Regions from separate parts of the Nocardiopsis sp. YSL2 genome, predicted to be linked through region 1. Evidence: riboswitches for the same ligand, from Rfam matches in the RefSeq annotation. Region 1 holds a riboswitch; each other region holds the start of a gene.
The links. Region 1 has a riboswitch for cobalamin ahead of M1P99_RS22990 (energy-coupling factor ABC transporter permease). Riboswitches for the same ligand answer to the same signal wherever they lie in the genome.

Region 1 (5,801 bases):
GGTGACGGCCGGGCTCAGCGGTACGCGGCCCGTCTGGCCATCGAGCTCCACGCCGTCCTGCGCCTGCACTTCGCCCAGGAGGAGGAGAACTTCCACGTCCTCGCCGACCCCGACCGGGGCGTCGGGGACGACGAACGCCGTCCCGGCGGGTCCCGGGGTTCAGCTTCGGCCGGGGAGAGCGGAACCGGGACACGGGGTGAGACCGGAACCGGGACGCGGTGGTAGCGCAGCGGTGGTAGCGCAAGGACCGGCGCCTGCCGCGGGGGAGGGCCGGCGACCGGTGCGTCCCCGCGGCGGGACGGACCGCCCCCGGACATCGGAGGGGACCGCCCCGGACACCGGGAGCGGCCGCGGGGCCGGGGGTTTCATGCGCGGCCTCGGCGCACAGCCGGGCCACAGGGCACCCGCCAACCACGGGAACGGTCCTCCGGTGGGAGCCGGAGACCGGCCCCCACCGGAGGAGGGATCACACCGCCGGGCCGCCCGGCGGGCTCCCAGCGCGCCAGTCGTCCGCAACGGTCTCCTCCGGTTCCGATCCGCCGGTGTCCAGGCGGAAGGGCGGGTAGCGGTCCGTCATCAGCGCGGCGTAGACCATGACCCGCAGCACCCAGCGGTTCAGGCCGACCACGAGATCGAACAGGCCCCGAGGATAGGTTCCCGTGAAGAGCAGGGCGATGGCCGCGAACAGCACGAGCAGGCCGATCAGCCCGGGTGAGCGGAACACCGTCCCGGCCGCTTCGGCCGCCCCCTCGTCCGTCCAGCCCGTGGTGATGCTCACGCCCCCGTAGACGAAGAGCCCCACCACCAGGTAGTGCGGAACCGCCAGCAGCCACCACTTGACCAGGACCAGTCCGCGGGACATCCGTTCCGGTGCCCGGACCGTCAGCCGCGCGGGGTAGTCGACGTCTCCGGACAGGGTGAAGGGCGGGTAGCGGTCGGTGCCCAGCACCCAGTAGGCGTAGAACCCGACCCTCCAGCTCCATCGCAGCACCCCGGTGTTGAACTCGAACAACCTCCGCGGATAGCGGCCGGTGAACAGGATCGCGAAGAAGGCCACCACGGTCACGGCGAAGAAGCCGATCCACAGGAAGAACAGCACGATGTAGTGGGGCAGCGCCAGCAGCCACTTCACAAGCCAGAGCCATCGGCTCACCGTGGGATCGGGCGTCGCCTCGACTCGTACCGGGTAGCGTGTGCCATCGGTCATGTCGGCCACCTCTCCGGGACGGCCGTTCGGTCGCCCCCACGTTCGACACTGCACCCCCTCGGTGAGCCGCGGTCAGGGCTCTGGGGCGTCTTTTCGCAGGTCGTTCGGCCCCCTCGGGCGGGGAACTGCGCCCCTAGCGCCGCCGACGTCCCCGCACCCAGGCTGGAGGGGAGCGAGGGGACACGGAGGTTCCGGCATGAGGGTGTTGGTCGGATATGCGAGCGAACACGGATCCACCCGGGAGGTCGCGCAGAGGATCGCCGACCGCCTGAGCGAGCGCGGGCACAGCGTGGAGGTGTGGACCCTGGCCGACGCCCCCTCGGCCGACGGCTACGAGGCCGTGGTCCTGGGTAGCGCCGTGCACGGCGGCGCCTGGCTCGCGGAGGCCTCCGACTACCTGCACGCCAACACCGCGCCGCTCGGCCAACGGCCGGTCTGGGCGTTCAGCGTGGGGCTGGCACGGGCCGTCGGGGGCTGGTTCCACAAGCACGCCCGGGACCCCCAGGAGGTCACGGAGCTGCGCGAAAGCGCCCGTCTCCGCGAACACCGCCTCCTGGCCGGCGCCCTGAGCCCCGAACACCTGCCCATGTTCGGTCGTGCCGTCTACCGGATCATGGGCGGACGCTACGGCGACTTCCGTGACTGGACGGAGATCGACGACTGGGCCGGGGCGATCGCCGCGGACCTGTCCTCCAGCCGGCCCCCGGGCGCCGCCGCGGTATGACCGCCCCGGCGCCCGCGGCGCCCGCGGCCTCCGCGTCAGTGCGGCGGGCGGATGATCGCGACCGGGCACGGGCTGTGTGAGATCACGTTCCGGCTCACCGAGCCCAGCAGCATCCCCGCGAAACCGCCGCGCCCGCGCGATCCCACGACCATCAGGTCACAGTCCGAGGCCGTGGCGCACAGGGCCTCGACCGGGTGGCCCGTCGCCACCACCTCCTCGACCCGCACCCGCGGCCGGTTCGCGCGCTCCTGCGCGATCGACTCCGACAGTATCCGCCGGGCCTCCTTCTCGGCCGCGGCCTCCTCGGTCTTCCTCTCCTCGTCCGTCCTGGTCCAGGACGGATCCTCCAGCGCACCGAAACGCCACCAGGGGCCGCCCCGGTGGACCGTCACCGCCCGCAGCACGGACCCGCGGACGTCGGCCGTGGAGAACGCCCACTCCGCGGCGGCCCGTGAGGTCGCCGACCCGTCGACGCCGACCAGGACGCGTCCCTTGGCGGGACCCGGATCCCGGTCGGGAACGACGACGAGCGGGCACGACGCGGCGACGAGCAGGTCCAGGGCCGTCGAATCCGGAAGGACGGCGTCCAGGGTCGTCATGCGGTGCGCGCCGACGACCAGCGAGTGCGCCTTCTGGCTCTCCCGCAGCAGGACCGGTTCGGGGTCCCCGGTGATGTGCACCGCCTCGACGGTGAGGTCGGGGACGCGCTCCAGCACCCGCCGACGCGCTTCCTCCACGATGCGGCGTGCGAACTCGTCCAGGTCGAAGCCGGGTAGGCCGTGCGGTACGGCGTGGTAGTGCGGCCAGTCGAACGCGTACACGACGCGCAGATCCAGGCCCCGCGACCGTGCGTCGTCCGCGGCCCAGTCGAGGGCCCGGTCGCTCGCTGGTGTTCCGTTGACCGCCGCCACCACGGGTGCGTGTTCGTGGACCATGGTTTCCCCCAGCCGCTCGTGGTCCCTTCCTACGCCACGCTAGGGACCCGCGGGGCACGTCCGCCAGAGGCGGACGTCATGGCCGCGGGGCTTTCGTGACCCGCGGAGGGGGACCTGCGCCGCTTGACACCGCGCGTTCCGTCGAGGTGCGTCGGCGCCCCCTCGCGCGGGCTGCCCTGCGAGCCCGCCGCCCCGCGCTTATTGCCAATCCCGCTCCCAGGGCCTACCTTCGGGGTGCCGTGGTGTTCGGGAAGTCCGGTGAGAATCCGGCGCGGCCCTCGCCACTGTGCACGGGAAGCCCTCGCGTCCCGTGTGCCGCCGGATTCCGTTCGGCGGCACACGGCCACACGCCACTGGGAAAGCACCCCTGAGGGGTGCGGACCTGGGAAGGCGGACTCGGGGGCGGTGACCCTGCAGCCAGGAGACCGGCCACGGCACTGACGACCGTCCACGAGGTGCTGGAGATTGGTCCCCCGACAATGCACATACCCGAAGGCCTGCTGCCCCCGCTGCACGCCGCCGCCTGGACCGCGGCCGCGGCCCCGTTCATCGTCCACGGCGTACGCTCCCTCACCCGCGAGATGCGGGCCAACCCCGACGCCAAGCTGCTGCTCGGCGCCGCCGGCGCGTTCTGCTTCGTCCTCTCGGCGCTGAAGATCCCCTCGGCGACCGGAACCAGCTCCCACCCGGTCGGGGTCGGCCTGGGCGCGGTGCTCTTCCGACCACCGGTGATGGCGGTCCTGGGCACGATCACCCTGCTCTTCCAGGCGCTTCTGCTCGCGCACGGCGGACTGTCCACGCTCGGAGCCAACGCCTTCTCGCTCGCCGTGGTCGGCCCCTGGGTGGCCTACGGCGCCTTCAGGCTGCTGAGAGCGGCCACCGCCCGGCTGTCCGAAGGGCTGTCGATGTCCGTGTCGGTGTTCGCGGCGGCGTTCTCGGCCAGCCTGGGCACCTACACCGTCACCAGTTTCCAGCTCGCCCTGGCGCACCCGGACCCGGTGAGCGGGATCGTCGGCGCGTTCGCCAAGTACGCGGCCATCTTCTCCCTCACCCAGATCCCCATCGCGGTCATCGAAGGCCTCATCACCGTGGCCGTGGTCCGCATCCTCACCTCCGTCAGCCGTGGTGACCTGGTCCGGCTCGGACTCCTGCGCGCGGCCGCGGCGACGCCCGCACCCGGGGCCGAGTCCGCAGGGCGGCCCTCCGCCGCGCCCACGACCCCCGCCGAGACCCGCGAAGAGGGGACCACCGCATGAGCGACACGAGCAAGCCCCGCGCGTGGGTGACCTGGGCCCTGCTGGGAGCCGTGGCCGTCCTGGCCGTACTGCCGCTGCTGACGGGCGCCGCCGACCACCTGGAAGAGCCGTTCGCCGGTGCCGACGGCGAGGCCGAGAGCCTGGTGAACGAACTGGATCCCGAGTACGAGCCGTGGCTGTCGCCCGTGTTCGAGCTGCCCTCGGGTGAGGTCGAGTCCGGGCTGTTCGCCCTGCAGGCGGCGATCGGCGCCGGAATCGTCGGCTACGTCTTCGGGGTGGTGCGCACACGGTCCAGGCTGCGGCCCGTGACGGGATCGGGCCACGCCGCGGCGTCGCCCGTCGCGCCGAGCGGTGCGGGGCCCGGAACCGGCCACGGCCCCGGCGCCGCCGAGCCGGAGCCGAGCGACGACGCCTCCGAACGCTGACCCCGCGTGACACCGATCGATACCGCCGCCTACCGGAGCCGGTGGCGGCGGTACCACCCCGCCGTGAAGGGGGTCCTGTGCGGTGGGCTGCTGGCGTGCGCACTGCTGCTGCCACCGTGGCCGGGCGCCGCGCTGGTGGCCGCGGCCACGCTGGCGGCCGCCGCGGCGGCCCGCGTCCCCTTCGGGCTGCTGGCACGTGTGGCGGCCGCGCCGCTGCTGCTCATCATCACCAGCGCGGTCCCACTTCTGCTGACCGTGGGCGGTCCGGGGGAACTGGGCTGGGCCGAAGGGGGGCCGGAACGGGCCGCCGCCGTGGTGGCGCGGGCCTCCGCCGCACTCGGCACCCAGCTCCTGTTCGTCCTGACCACGCCCATGGCCGACCTGCTCGCCCGCCTGGGCCGCTCCCGGCTGCCCACCGCCCTAGTCGAGGTGATCGCCCTGACCTACCAGATGCTGATGGTGCTGTTGCAGACCGCTCAGCGCGTCGCGTCCGGCCAGGCGGGGCGGCTGGGCTACCACTCCCGGCGGTCCGGAATCCGTTCGGCGGGTGCGCTGGGCGGGGTGCTGCTGGTCCGTTCCCTGGACCGGGCACGGCGGCTTCAGGACGGCCTGGCCTGTCGCGGATACACCGGGCGGCTCACAGTCCAGACCGCCGAGCAGCCGGTTCGGCCGGTGGAGCTGGCCGCGGCCGCCGCTCCGGCCCTGCTGGTCGCCGCCCTCTCCCTCACCCACGCGGTCCTGCTGTGAGCACTGGAACCGCCGACGACTCCTTGGAGGCACGCATGCGCGCCCGACCCCGGTCCGGCCTCCCCGCCGCCACGGCGGCGGACCCCGCGCCGGCCGGACCCGGCGTCCCGCCCGTCCTGGCCGGGAACGGCCTGCACTACGAGTACGAGGGCACGGGCCCCGCCCTGACCGGGGTGGACGTACGGATCCGCAACGGCGGACTGCTGGCGGTACTGGGCCCGAACGGGGGTGGCAAGACCACGTTGTTGCGGCTGCTGGCCGGCAGCCTGGCGCCCACCCGGGGGTCGGTGCTGCTGGACGGGGACCCGTTGACGCACGGTCGGCGCGCCCGGGACCGACTGCGCCGCCGGGTGCAGATGGTCTTCCAGGACCCAGACGACCAGCTGTTCTCCGCCACCGTCGGCCAGGACGTCTCGTTCGGCCCCCTCAACCTGGACCTGCCCGGCGACCAGGTGCGTGAGCGGGTGGACTGGGCGCTGGACGCGCTCGGCATCACCGCGCTCGCGG
Region 2 (5,801 bases), 2.5 Mb from region 1:
GACGAGTTGGAGGATGCCCGCGCCGTAGGAGCCGGGCGCGGAACCGAAGACCCGTGTGGTGGCGCGGCGGTGGTCGCCGTGCTCCTCCAGGTCGGCGCGCGTGTGCGCGCGGACGAAGTTCTGGTCCTCGGGCTCGTCGAGGTCGGCGACGAGCCGTACGGCGTCGTCCAGCATGGCGACCACGTGGGGGAACGCGTCACGGAAGAAGCCGGAGATGCGGACGGTGACGTCCACGCGCGGGCGGCCCAGCTCCTCCAGGGGGACCACGTCGAGCCGGGAGACCCGGCGGGACGCCTCGTCCCATTCCGGGCGGACGCCGAGCAGCGCGAGGACCTCGGCGATGTCGTCGCCGGACGTGCGCATCGCCGAGGTGCCCCACACCGACAGGCCCACCGACTCTGGGTAGGTCCCGGTCTCCTCCAGGTGGCGGCGCAGCAGGGAGTCGGCCATCGCCTGCCCGGTCTGCCAGGCGAGTCGGGAGGGGACGGCGCGGGGGTCGACGGTGTAGAAGTTGCGGCCGGTCGGGAGCACGTTGACCAGGCCGCGCAGCGGGGACCCGGACGGACCGGCCGGGACGAAGCCGCCGGACAGGGCGTGGACGGTGTGGTCGAGTTCGTCGGTCGTGCGGGCCAGGCGGGGCACCACCTGGGTGGCGGCGAACTCCAGGACTGCGCGCACCCCGGGGTCGTCGTGCAGGGCGGCCGCGGCGGCCGGGTCCCAGTCCGCGGCCTCCATCGCCTCGACGAGGGCGCGGGCGGCGGCCTCCACCTCGTCGACCTCGCGGGCCGGTGCGTCATCCTTGAGTCCGAGGGCGGACCGCAGTCCGGGCACCGCGTGCCCGATCCCGCCCCACACCTGGGCGGCGCGCAGGACGGCCAGGACCAGGTTGACGCGGGCCTCGCCGGCCGGAGCCTCGCCGAGCACGTGCAGGCCGTCGCGGATCTGCGCGTCCTTGATCTCGCACAGCCAGCCGTCGACGTGGAGCAGGAAGTCGTCGAACTCCTCGTCGTCGGGCCGCTCCTCCAGGCCGAGGTCGCGGTGCAGCTCCGCGGCGCGCATCAGGGACCAGATCTCGCCCCGGACCGCGGGCAGCTTCGCCGGGTCCATGGCCGCGATGTTGGCGTGCTCGTCGAGCAGCTGCTCCAGGCGCGCGATATCGCCGTAGCTCTCCGCGCGGGCCATCGGCGGGATGAGGTGGTCGACGACGGTGGCGTGGGCGCGGCGCTTGGCCTGGGCCCCCTCGCCCGGGTCGTTGACCAGGAACGGGTAGACGAGCGGCAGGCCGCCGAGCACGGCGTCGGTGGCGCAGGACGCCGACAGCGCCGCGTTCTTGCCGGGCAGCCACTCCAGTGAGCCGTGCTTGCCGAGGTGCACGACGGCGTGGGCGCCGAAGCCGTGCTCCAGCCAGCGGTAGGCGGCCAGGTAGTGGTGGCTCGGGGGCAGGTCGGGGTCGTGGTAGATCGCGATGGGGTTCTCGCCGAAGCCGCGCGGCGGCTGGACCAGGACGACGACGTTGCCGGCGCGCATCGCGGCGAGGACGAGTTCGCCCTCGTCGTTGACGTACAGGCGGCCGGGTGCGGGCCCCCACGCCTCGGTCATCGCGTCCTTGAGCGCCGCGGGCAGGTCCTCGGTCCAGGCGGCGTACTGCTCGGGCGTGATCCGGACCTGGGCGTCGGTCAGCTGGACGGAGGTCAGCCAGTCCTCGTCCTGGCCGCCCGCCGCGATCAGGGCGTGGATCAGCGCGTCGCCGGCCTCGGTGTCGTCCTCCAGGTCGAGTCCGGGCAGGTCGCCGGGCTCGCCCAGGTCGTGTCCCTCCGCCCGCAGCCGGCGCAGCAGCCGGACCAGCGAGCGGGGGGTGTCGAGGCCGACGGCGTTGCCGATGCGGGAGTGCTTGGTGGGGTAGGCCGACAGCACGACCGCGATCCGCTTCTCGGCCGGGGGCACGTGCCGCAGCCGGGCGTGGGCGGCCGCGATCCCGGCCAGGCGGGCGCAGCGCTCGGGGTCGGCGACGTAGCGGGGCAGCCCGTCCTGGTCGATCTCCTTGAAGGAGAACGGCACGGTGATGATCCGGCCGTCGAACTCCGGGATGGCGATCTGGCTCGCCGAGTCGAGCGGGGTGACGCCGTCGTCGGAGGCCTCCCACTCGGCGCGCGAGCTGGTCAGGCACAGTCCCTGGAGGACGGGGACGTCCAGCGCCGCCATCCGTTCCACGTCCCATGCCTCGTCGTCGCCGCCGGCGCTCGCGGAGGCGGGCACGCTGCCGCCGGCCGCCAGGACGGTGACGACCAGGACGTCGAACGCGCGCAGCGCCTCGAAGAGTTCGTCGGGCGCCGAGCGCAGGGAGCCCGCGAAGACGGGGACGCCCACGGCCTGCCCGGTCGCGTCGACGGCGTCGGCGAGGGCGTGCGCGAACGCGGTGTTGCCGCCGGCCTCGTGCGCCCGGTAGTAGAGGATGCCGACCCGGGGAAGCGAGGGATCGACCGGCTCGGCCCGCTCGGCGAAGCCCCACTGCGGGACGGGTGCGGGCGGGTCGAAGCCCTCGCCGGTCAGCAGCACGGTGTCGGACAGGAAGGCGTGCAGCCGCCCGAGGTTGGCGGGGCCGCCCTGGGCGAGGTAGCGGTGGGCGTCGGCCGCCAGGCCGATGGGGACGGTGGAGTGCTCCATCAGCTCGGCGCTGGGCTGCTGTTCGCCGCTGAGCACGACCAGGGGCGTGCCCCGCTCGCGGACGGCGGCCAGGCCCGGCCACAGGTCGTGCGGCGAGCCGAGCAGCCGCACCACGACGAGGTCGGCGCCCTCGACGGCGGCGATGAGCTCGGTGTCGGAGGCGCGGGACGGGTTCGCCCACGCGTAGTCGGCTCCGCAGGCGCGCGCGGAGAGCAGGTCGGTGTCGGACGTGGACAGCAGAGCGATCCGTACCGTCATGGCCGGAGTCCTCCCTCGGGGTTCTCGCCCCATCGGCGGTAGGAACGTTCGAGGCCAGTGTCTGGCTGTACCCCTGGCGGGGGTCTCACAGTGGCGGAACCGCCCCGGACTCGCACCGGGTTCCTGCGCCTCGAGCGAAGGATCCACACCTTAACGGTCCGCCGCCGTTTCCGCTGTGGCGGGTGACTCCCGAGCCGCCTCAGCGCAGGAACCGGATGACCGGGTATCCGGGCCCGGCGTCGACTTCCGCGCGCACGCCGTAGACCTCGCCGATGAGGGACGGGGTCAGCACCGCCTCCGGTGTGCCCTCGGCGACGACCCGGCCGCCGCGCAGCACCACGAGCCGGTCGCAGTACATGGCGGCCAGGTTGAGGTCGTGCATGGCGATCACGGTGGTGACCGCCAGTCCCGCGACCAGTTCCATCAGGTCGAGCTGGTACTGGATGTCGAGGTGGTTGGTCGGCTCGTCGAGCAGCAGCTCGGTCGGCTCCTGTGCCAGGGCGCGGGCGATCTGGGCGCGCTGGCGCTCTCCGCCCGAGAGCGTGTGCCAGGACCGGTCGGCCAGGCCGGTGAGGCCGGCGCGTTCCAGGGCCGCCGTCACGGCCTCCAGGTCGGCGGCGGACATGGGCGCCCAGGCGCGGCGGTGCGGGATCCGTCCCAGGGCCACGACGTCGCGGACCGTCAGCTCGGTCTGGGTGTGCGCGTTCTGCTCGACGGCGGCCACGCGCCGCGCCGCCGCCCGGCGCGCGGTCCGCACGAGCGGCCGCCCGTCCAGGGTGACCACGCCGGAGGAGGGGGCGAGGACGCCGCCGAGCAGGCGCAGCAGTGTCGACTTCCCGGAGCCGTTGGGGCCCAGCAGGCCGATGGTCTGCCCGGTACGCGGAGCGAGGGTGACGCCGTCGAGGATGAGCCGGCCGCCGACCAGCCGGCTCACGCGTTCGGCGCGCAGCCCCGCCTCATGCTCGTCGGCTTGGGCCCGGTGGTCGGCCACGGCCGGTTCGGTGTCGTTCACGTCGTCCTCCTGACCCGGTACAGCACGGCGATGAAGGCGGGCACGCCGATGAGGGAGGTCATCACGCCCACCGGGATCTCCTGCGGGTCCAGCACGGTGCGCGCCGCGGTGTCCACCCACACCAGGAAGACGGCGCCGCTCAGCGCCGTCACGGGCAGGAGCCGGGCGTGCGCCGACCCGGTGAGCGCGCGGGCTGCGTGCGGCAGGACCAGGCCCACGAAGCCGATCGCCCCGGCCGAGCTGACCAGGGCCGCGGTGAGCAGGGCCGTGGCGGTCAGGAGCAGCAGGCGGGCCCGGACCACCCGGACGCCCAGGTGCGCCGCGGCCTCCTCGCCGAACGCGAAGGCGTCCAGGGTGGTGGTGTGGGCGAGGCAGACGGCGAGGACGCCGGCCAGCACCGCCGCGCACAGGGCCACGTCCGCCCATCCGGCGCCGCCGAGCGACCCCAGCAGCCAGAACAGCACGCCCCGGGTCGTCTCGGCGTCCGCGGAGGTGAGGACGATGAACGAGGTGAGCCCCCCGAACAGCTGCATGGCCGCGACCCCCGAGAGGACCACGCGGTCCATGGTCGGGCCGAGGCTCTGGGCGAGGACCACCACCATCGCGAAGGAGAGCACCGCGCCGGCGAAGGCGCCGGCCGACAGCGACACCACGCCGCCGCCCCAGCCGAGGACGATCACGGCCACCGCCCCGGTCGAGGCCCCGGAGGACACCCCCAGCACGAACGGGTCGGCCAGCGGGTTGCGGAGCAGGGACTGCATGACGGCGCCGCACAGGGCCAGCCCGGCGCCGCACACCGCGGCGAGCAGGGTCCGGGGCATCCGGAGGTTCCAGACGATGCCCTCGCGCAGCGGGCTCAGGGGGCTGTCGCCCAGCCCCAGACGCGCCGACACCGAGCGCCAGACGTCGGCCGTGGTGATGTCCGCGGGGCCGATGGTGACGGTGATCGCGATCGAGACCGCGAGGACCACGAGTCCGCCGGTGGTGAGCAGCGCGGAACGCGCACCCCTCACTGGGTGAACCCGAGGTCCCGCAGACCGGCGGCGACGTGCTCGATCCCCTCGACCGTGCGGATCGAGGGGTTCATCGCCTGGCCGCTGAGCAGGATGTAGCGGTCCTCCCGGACCGCGGTGAGGTTGCGGGTGGCGGGGTCGGATTCCAGGAACTCGATCTTGGCGTCCGCGGACTCCGCCGTCTGGGCCTCGCGGGTCAGGTCGCCGAGCACGATGACGTCGGGGTCGCGGTCGGCCACGGTCTCCCAGTTGATCTGCGGCCACTCGTCGTGGGTGTCGTCGAACGCGTTCTGCGCGCCGACCGCCCGGGTGATGGCGCCGGGAGCGCCGCAGCACCCGGCGAGGTAGGGCGACCGCGAGTCGGAGAACCAGTACATGAGGGAGGTGTCGGAGGCGTCCAGGTCCGCGGTCGCCGCGTCCACGCGCCCCTCCAGCTCGGCGACGAGCGCGTCCCCGCGCTCCTCCACGCCGAAGATCCGCGCGAGGTCGTGGATCTCGCCGTACACCGCGTCGAGGGTGAGGGGTTCGCTGCGGGAGCCGTCGCCTCCGCTCTCGTTGTCCTTGCCGGCGGCGCAGTCGCTCGGGGAGACGTAGGTGGGCACGCCCAGGTCCTCGAACTGTGCGCGGGTGGCGACGCCGCCGGTGCCGAGTGTGGAGACGAAGGAGGCGGTCACGAAGTCGGGTTCGGCGTCGAGCACCGCCTCGAAGGAGGGGTTGTCGTCGGCGAGCCGGGGGATGCCCTCGTTGGCCTCCTCCAGGCCCTCCATGATCGGGTCGGTCCAGGTGGCCGTGCCGATGACCCGGTCCTCCAGGCCGAGGGAGAGCAGGATCTCGGTGGTGCCCTGGTTGAGGGA
Region 3 (5,801 bases), 2.4 Mb from region 1:
ATCGCCGTCTCCCTCATGGCCGACGGCCACACCGACCGAACGGTCGACGAGCGGGCACTCAGCCGGAACAGCAGGGAGGCCGCGGAGGCGTTCCAGTTCGCGGCGACGCTGGCCGGACACGCGACGTCACTGCGTCGCCGTCCGCCCGACGCGTCCACGAACGACGACACGTGGGACGTCGGGCTGCGCCGAAGGACCCACTTCTCCCCCCGGGTGGCGGCCGCGAGGAAGTCGGTGTTCCGCATCTCTCGCGAGGCCTACGACGGCCACATCTGGTGCCCGACGACACCGAACGGCACCTGGCTGGCCCGACGGGAGGGGACGGTGTACTTCACAGGGAACTCCTTCATGTGCTGTGCGCACGGATACGTGATGGAGGGCCGCGGCCTGTTCCGCACCCAGGCCGCACAGCCGGGTGGGAACTCGACCTACTACTCGTGCACACTGGCGACAGGACCGAAGGACCCGATCACCGCCGCGCAGGTCAACGCGGTCCGCCAGCTGCGGGAATGGCTCATGGAACCGCGGTCGTCGATCGCCGGGACGGTCAGGGGCCACCGCGACTTCGTGGCCACCTCCTGCCCCGGGGAGAAGGCCTACGACATGGTGCGGGACGGCACGTTCCGCGCGGCGGCGCGGTGGGGCGACGAGGCACCCGACGCGGACGAACGCCCGGCGCCCGACCCTGACCCGCCCCGGCGACCCGAGCCGGGGACGGACGCACCTCCGTTCCCGTTGCCGCGCGGCCATGCCTTCGGCCCGAGGAGCGGGCCGGTCTGGCAGGTTAGCGGCTACTACTCGCACCGCGAGGACCTGCGCCGGTGGCAGCGCAGGATGCGCGACCGGGGCTGGATCATCACGCCCGACGGCCTGTACGGCGACCAGACCGAGGCGGTCACCAGAACATTCCAGGCTGAGAAGGACCTGGTGGACGACGGTCTGATCGGTGTTCGGACCTGGGCGGCCGCCTGGACCGCACCCATCACCTGACCGGCTCGCGACGGTCACCGCCCCGGCTCACCCTCACGGCGGTGACCTCCTCGTCCGGCGGCCCCGGCTCGGGCTGCGGGCGACCGTCCTTCGAGAACGCCCACCAGGGCCGCGGCGACGCGGGCGACGGCGTGGTCGTCGTCGTGGGCCAGGTGGCGCAGGACCTCCAGCCCGGTGGTTCCCGCGAGCTCGACCAGCGCCTGGGTGAGGCGGATCCGCGTCGCGGAGTCAGCGGTGGGCGCGGCGAGTTCGTCGATCAGGGCGGCCGTGATCCGGTCCGCGCGCCCGGGGTCCTGGGACAGCGTTCCCAGGACCTCCGCGGCCTCCACGTCGTTGGCCCCCTCGACCACCATGCCGACCAGTGCGGGCACCGCCGCGGCCGCGCCCCGCCGGCCCAGAGCCAGAGCGGCGTGCCCGCGCACCGTCGGATCCGCGTCCCGCAGGGCGTCCGTGAGCACCGCGTCCGCCCCCGGGGCGTCGGCCATACCGGCGATCGCCAGCACCGCGCGCCGCCGGATGTCGACGTCCTCCGAGCGCGCTCCCGCCTCCAGCTCCGCCACGCCGCCGCCCGAACGGGCGACGGCCCACCGCAGGGCGCCCGCGACATGGGGGTCGGCCTCGGTCAGGACCGCCCTGGCCAACAGCTCGGCGGAAGCCGACACGTCGTCCGACCGGGCCAGGACGGCCTGCTGCCTGCGCCCGGCGCTGGGCGAGTCGAGTTCCCGCATGAGTTCGACGATGCGCAGGACGCCCTGCCAGCCGGTGGGCGTCGTCGCGTCGATCGCTCGGAGCCGCTCGAGCAATTCCCGTTCCCTCGCCAGACGGTCCTCCGTCCACCTGATGAGGTCGCTGACCAGAGCTGCCGGTGTGAAGGCCGGGTCCTCCAGGGCGCGCCCGATCTGCTTGAGGGAGAGCCCGAGGGACCGCAGGCTCTCCACGTGGAAGATCCTGCGGACGTCCTCGGCGGAGTACTCGCGGTAGCCACCGGCGGTGCGGCCCGTCGGCCGGACCAGTCCCAGGGCGTCGTAGTGCCGCAGCATCCGGCTGCTCACCCCGGAGAGACGGGCCACCTCGCCGATCAGCAATGCGCGGCCTCCGGCGACCCGTCCGCCTCCGGCGACCCGTCCGCCTCCGGCGACCCGTCGGCCTCCGGCGCCTCGGTACCGGCCGCCGTGGCCGCCACGGCGGCGGCAGCGGCCGCGGCTCGCCGGGGACCGAGTGTGTTCACGCGCTCCGCCTCCTCGATGGCCGCGTCGAAACCGGCCTCCGGGTCCCGCCGGAGCATCTCGGTGGCGCGGGCGTGCGCGGCCACCGCCGGGTCGGGGTGCCCGGCGGCCTCTTCCAGCGCGGGTTCCACGGCCTCACCGAGGTCGACGAGCGCCCGGCTCAGGCTCAGCCGCACCCCGCGGTCGCCACGACCGAGCTGCGAGACCAGTGCGTCGGCCAGGTCCCCCTTCTCGCGCTCGGGCACGAGCATGGCCGCGACGCGCCACGCGGTCCGCGCGACCTGGTCGTCGGCGTCGCGGAGCATGTCGCGGGTGATCCAGGGCCACGTGCTCCTGTCGCCGATCTTGGAGAGCAGATGCAGCGCCTGACCGCGGGCCTGGGGGCGCTCGGAGTCCAGCTCCTGGCAGATCCTGGGCAGAGTGATCTCCGGCGGGAGGCGGATCAGTGCCCAGGACAGCATGTCCCGCACGAAGAAGTCGGGCTCGACCGCGCAGCGCTCGATGAGCGTCTCCAGCAGTTCGGGGTCGGGGTTCGAGCCGACCGCCAGGGCCGCCTGGAGCCGGACCGAGGTGTCCTTGGCGGACAGGGCCTGGGCCGCGCGGGTGTTCGGGGTCGTGTTCATCGGGACCACCTCCTGCGCTCCAGTGAAGACCTTGTCACGGTGTCAAGGTCAAGTCCATGACCGATGGAGGGGGAACCCGCCGGTCACGGATCGCCCGATGGGGGTGCGCCCCGACGACGTGTCCTACGCGGACCGCCCGCGCCGGGCCGCGCCGTCTCGGGGCGCGTGCGGCGGGACCGCGGTCTGGGCGGAGACCGCTGGACCAGCGCCGCGAGCTGCGGGGTACCCTCGTCGAGCCAGTCGAACTCCACCTCGTGGGGCAGGGAACCCGGTGCGAACCCGGGACTGACGCGCAGCGGTGAGGGTGACGGGCGGGCACGCCCCGGGACGGTGTCCCGGGGCAGTCACTGGAGCGGTACGAGGCTCCGGGAAGGCGCTCCGCACCGATCGATCCCGAGTCCGAAGACCTGCTGGCGCTGGCGGTGACGGGCCGCCAGGTCAACCGGGTCCCGCGAAACGGGCCCCTGACCCGAAGGACGCACGTGTCCCCGAAGGATGTCCCCTCCGCCGATCCGCGCACCCCGCGTACGCGGCGCGACCGCTGCCCCGGCGCCCTGCGCCCGTGGCCCGCCGACGACGGGCTGCTCGTCCGGCTCCGGCTCGTCGGCGGCCGGCTGCCCGCGAGCACGCTGCGCGACGTGGCGGCCGTGGCCGCCGAGTTCGGCGACGGCCGGGTCCGCGTGACCGGCCGGGCCAACATCCAGCTGCGTGCCCTTCCCGGACACGACGGGCGGCTGACCCCCGAGGCGTTCCACGCGGTGGAGGGAACCGGTCTGCTGCCCTCGCCCGCCCATGAGCTGGTGCGCAACATCATGGCCTCGCCGTGCACCGGCCGCACCGGCGGACGCGCTGATCTGCGGCCGCTCGCCGCCGCACTGGACGGGCTGCTGTGCGCCGATCCGCGTCGGGCCGGGCTTCCGGGCCGGTTCCTGTTCGTCCTGGACGACGGGCGCGGTGACCTGGTCGAACGCTCCTGCGATCTGGGCCTGACGGCCCTTGACGCGCGGGTCGCCCAAGTGAGGGTCGGGGACGGCTGGGGCCCGGTCGTGCCGCTCGACGAGGCGCCGGGCGCGATCGTGCGACTCGCCGACGAGTTCCTGGCGCGGCGTGGCGAGGGCCCCTCGGCCGCGTGGCACGTCGCCGAGCTCCCGGCGCCGCTGACCGATCCGGTGCCCCCGGATCCGCGCCTGCCGGACGCCGCGCCACCGCTGCCGTACGGCCCGCTGGCCGGTGGCGGTCGCCACGTGCCGGTCCCCGACGCGGGCCTGGACCGGGCCGCCGCCGAGGCACTCGCCGAGGAGGCGCTCGCCGCCGGTGACGGAGAGCGCGGCGACCTCGTCGTCACGCCCTGGCGCGGCGTCCTCGTCCCCGGGCGGGCACAGTGACCACAGCGAACCGACCGAATCCATCTCACCGGCCGGGCCGACTCGACCAGCCGAGCGGCCCGGACCGACGTGAGCCCGCGAACCAGCCGGACCGACGTGAGCAGATGAACCAGCAGAACCGACCGGTGAGACCGGACGACCCGAACCGACCGGACGCGCCCGACGCATCGGACCGGAGGCACCGGCCGAGCCCGCCGAAGCGACCCGTCCGGCACTACGAGTACATCGACGACGGGCCCGCGATCTACGCCGACTCCTTCGCCATCATCCGGCGCGAGGCCCGGCTGGCGCACCTGCCCGCCAACGCCGAACGGCTCGCCGTGCGGATGATCCACGGCACCGGCCAGGTCGATCTGGCCGACGACCTCGTCGTCCACCCCGGCCTCGTCCCGGCGGCACGCGCCGCCCTCCGGGACGGCGCGCCGATCCTGTGCGACGCCACGATGGTCGCCACCGGAGTGACCGCGAACCGGCTGCCGCGGGGCAACGACGTGCTCTGCTTCCTCGGCGACGAGCGCGTCCCCGGCCTCGCCCGTGAGTGGGGCACCACCCGCACCGCGGCCGCGGTGTCGCTGTGGGAGCCCCTGCTCGAGGGCGCGGTCGTCGCCGTCGGCAACGCCCCCACCGCGCTCTTCCACCTGCTGGAGATGCTGGCCGACGGCGCCCCGCGCCCCGCCGCGATCGTCGGCTGCCCCGTCGGCTTCGTCGGGGCCGCCGAGTCCAAGCAGGCCCTGACCGAATTCGCCGAGCGGTTCGGCGTGGACGTCCCCTACGTGACCGCTCGCGGCCGCCGCGGAGGCTCCGCGATGACCTCGTCGGCCCTCAACGCACTCGCCAAGGAGGAGGAGTGACCGGTCGTTTCCACGGCGTCGGTGTCGGTCCCGGAGACCCCGAGCTGATCACCCTCAAGGCGGCCCGGCTCATCGCCGCCGCCGACGTCGTCGCCTACCACGCCGGCGTCGGCAAGCAGTCCAACGCCCGGCGTATCGCCCAGGAACTGATCCCTTCGTCGGCGGTCGAGGAGCAGCTCACCTACCCGGTGACCACCGGCGCGACCGACCACCCCGGTGGTTACGCGGGCGCGCTGGCCGACTTCTACGAGCAGTCCGCGTCCCGGCTGGCCGCCCACCTGGACGCCGGCCGCGACGTCGTGCTGCTCTCCGAGGGCGACCCCCTGTTCTACGGGTCGTACATGTACATGCACGACCGGCTCTCCGAGCGGTACGAGACGGAGGTCGTGCCGGGGGTTCCGGCGTTCGCAGCCGCCACGGCCGCGCCGCTGGCCCGGCAGACCGACGTGCTCACCGTGCTGCCCGGCACCCTGCCCGAACCCGAGCTGGCCCGCCGCCTGGCGGACACCGACGCGGCCGTGATCATGAAGCTGGGCCGGACCTTCCCGGCCGTCCGCCGCGCCCTGGAGGCCGCAGGACGACTGGAGCACGCGGAGTACGTGGAGCGGGCCTCGATGGCGTGCGAGCGGCGGATGCCGGTCTCGGAGGTCGACCCGGCGACGGTGCCCTACTTCTCGCTGGTGCTGGTCACCGGCGACAGCCGCAACGGCCGCCGGTCGCGGAGCG

Region 2: linked by a shared signal. The riboswitch ahead of cobN (cobaltochelatase subunit CobN) and the one ahead of M1P99_RS22990 (energy-coupling factor ABC transporter permease) in region 1 are both predicted to bind cobalamin.
Region 3: linked by a shared signal. The riboswitch ahead of M1P99_RS11980 (nitrite reductase) and the one ahead of M1P99_RS22990 (energy-coupling factor ABC transporter permease) in region 1 are both predicted to bind cobalamin.

Annotation. Positions count from the first base shown of each region.
Region 1 covers NZ_JAMOAO010000001.1:5,206,960-5,212,760, forward strand. The annotation lists gene M1P99_RS22970 (heavy metal translocating P-type ATPase) at 1-225, shown strand, start outside; gene M1P99_RS22975 (DUF4389 domain-containing protein) at 467-1,207, opposite strand; gene M1P99_RS22980 (flavodoxin domain-containing protein) at 1,404-1,931, shown strand; gene M1P99_RS22985 (universal stress protein) at 1,967-2,866, opposite strand; cobalamin riboswitch at 3,090-3,315, shown strand; gene M1P99_RS22990 (energy-coupling factor ABC transporter permease) at 3,346-4,122, shown strand; gene M1P99_RS22995 (energy-coupling factor ABC transporter substrate-binding protein) at 4,119-4,547, shown strand; gene cbiQ (cobalt ECF transporter T component CbiQ) at 4,554-5,294, shown strand; gene M1P99_RS23005 (energy-coupling factor ABC transporter ATP-binding protein) at 5,291-5,801, shown strand, end outside.
Region 2 covers NZ_JAMOAO010000001.1:2,741,719-2,747,519, reverse strand. The annotation lists gene cobN (cobaltochelatase subunit CobN) at 1-2,922, opposite strand, end outside; cobalamin riboswitch at 2,957-3,090, opposite strand; gene M1P99_RS11920 (ABC transporter ATP-binding protein) at 3,122-3,934, opposite strand; gene M1P99_RS11915 (iron ABC transporter permease) at 3,931-4,947, opposite strand; gene M1P99_RS11910 (ABC transporter substrate-binding protein) at 4,944-5,801, opposite strand, start outside.
Region 3 covers NZ_JAMOAO010000001.1:2,758,619-2,764,419, reverse strand. The annotation lists gene M1P99_RS11995 (peptidoglycan-binding protein) at 1-990, shown strand, start outside; gene M1P99_RS11990 (MerR family transcriptional regulator) at 1,005-2,075, opposite strand; gene M1P99_RS11985 (HEAT repeat domain-containing protein) at 2,069-2,839, opposite strand; cobalamin riboswitch at 3,060-3,269, shown strand; gene M1P99_RS11980 (nitrite reductase) at 3,322-4,224, shown strand; gene M1P99_RS11975 (precorrin-8X methylmutase) at 4,329-5,075, shown strand; gene M1P99_RS11970 (precorrin-2 C(20)-methyltransferase) at 5,072-5,801, shown strand, end outside.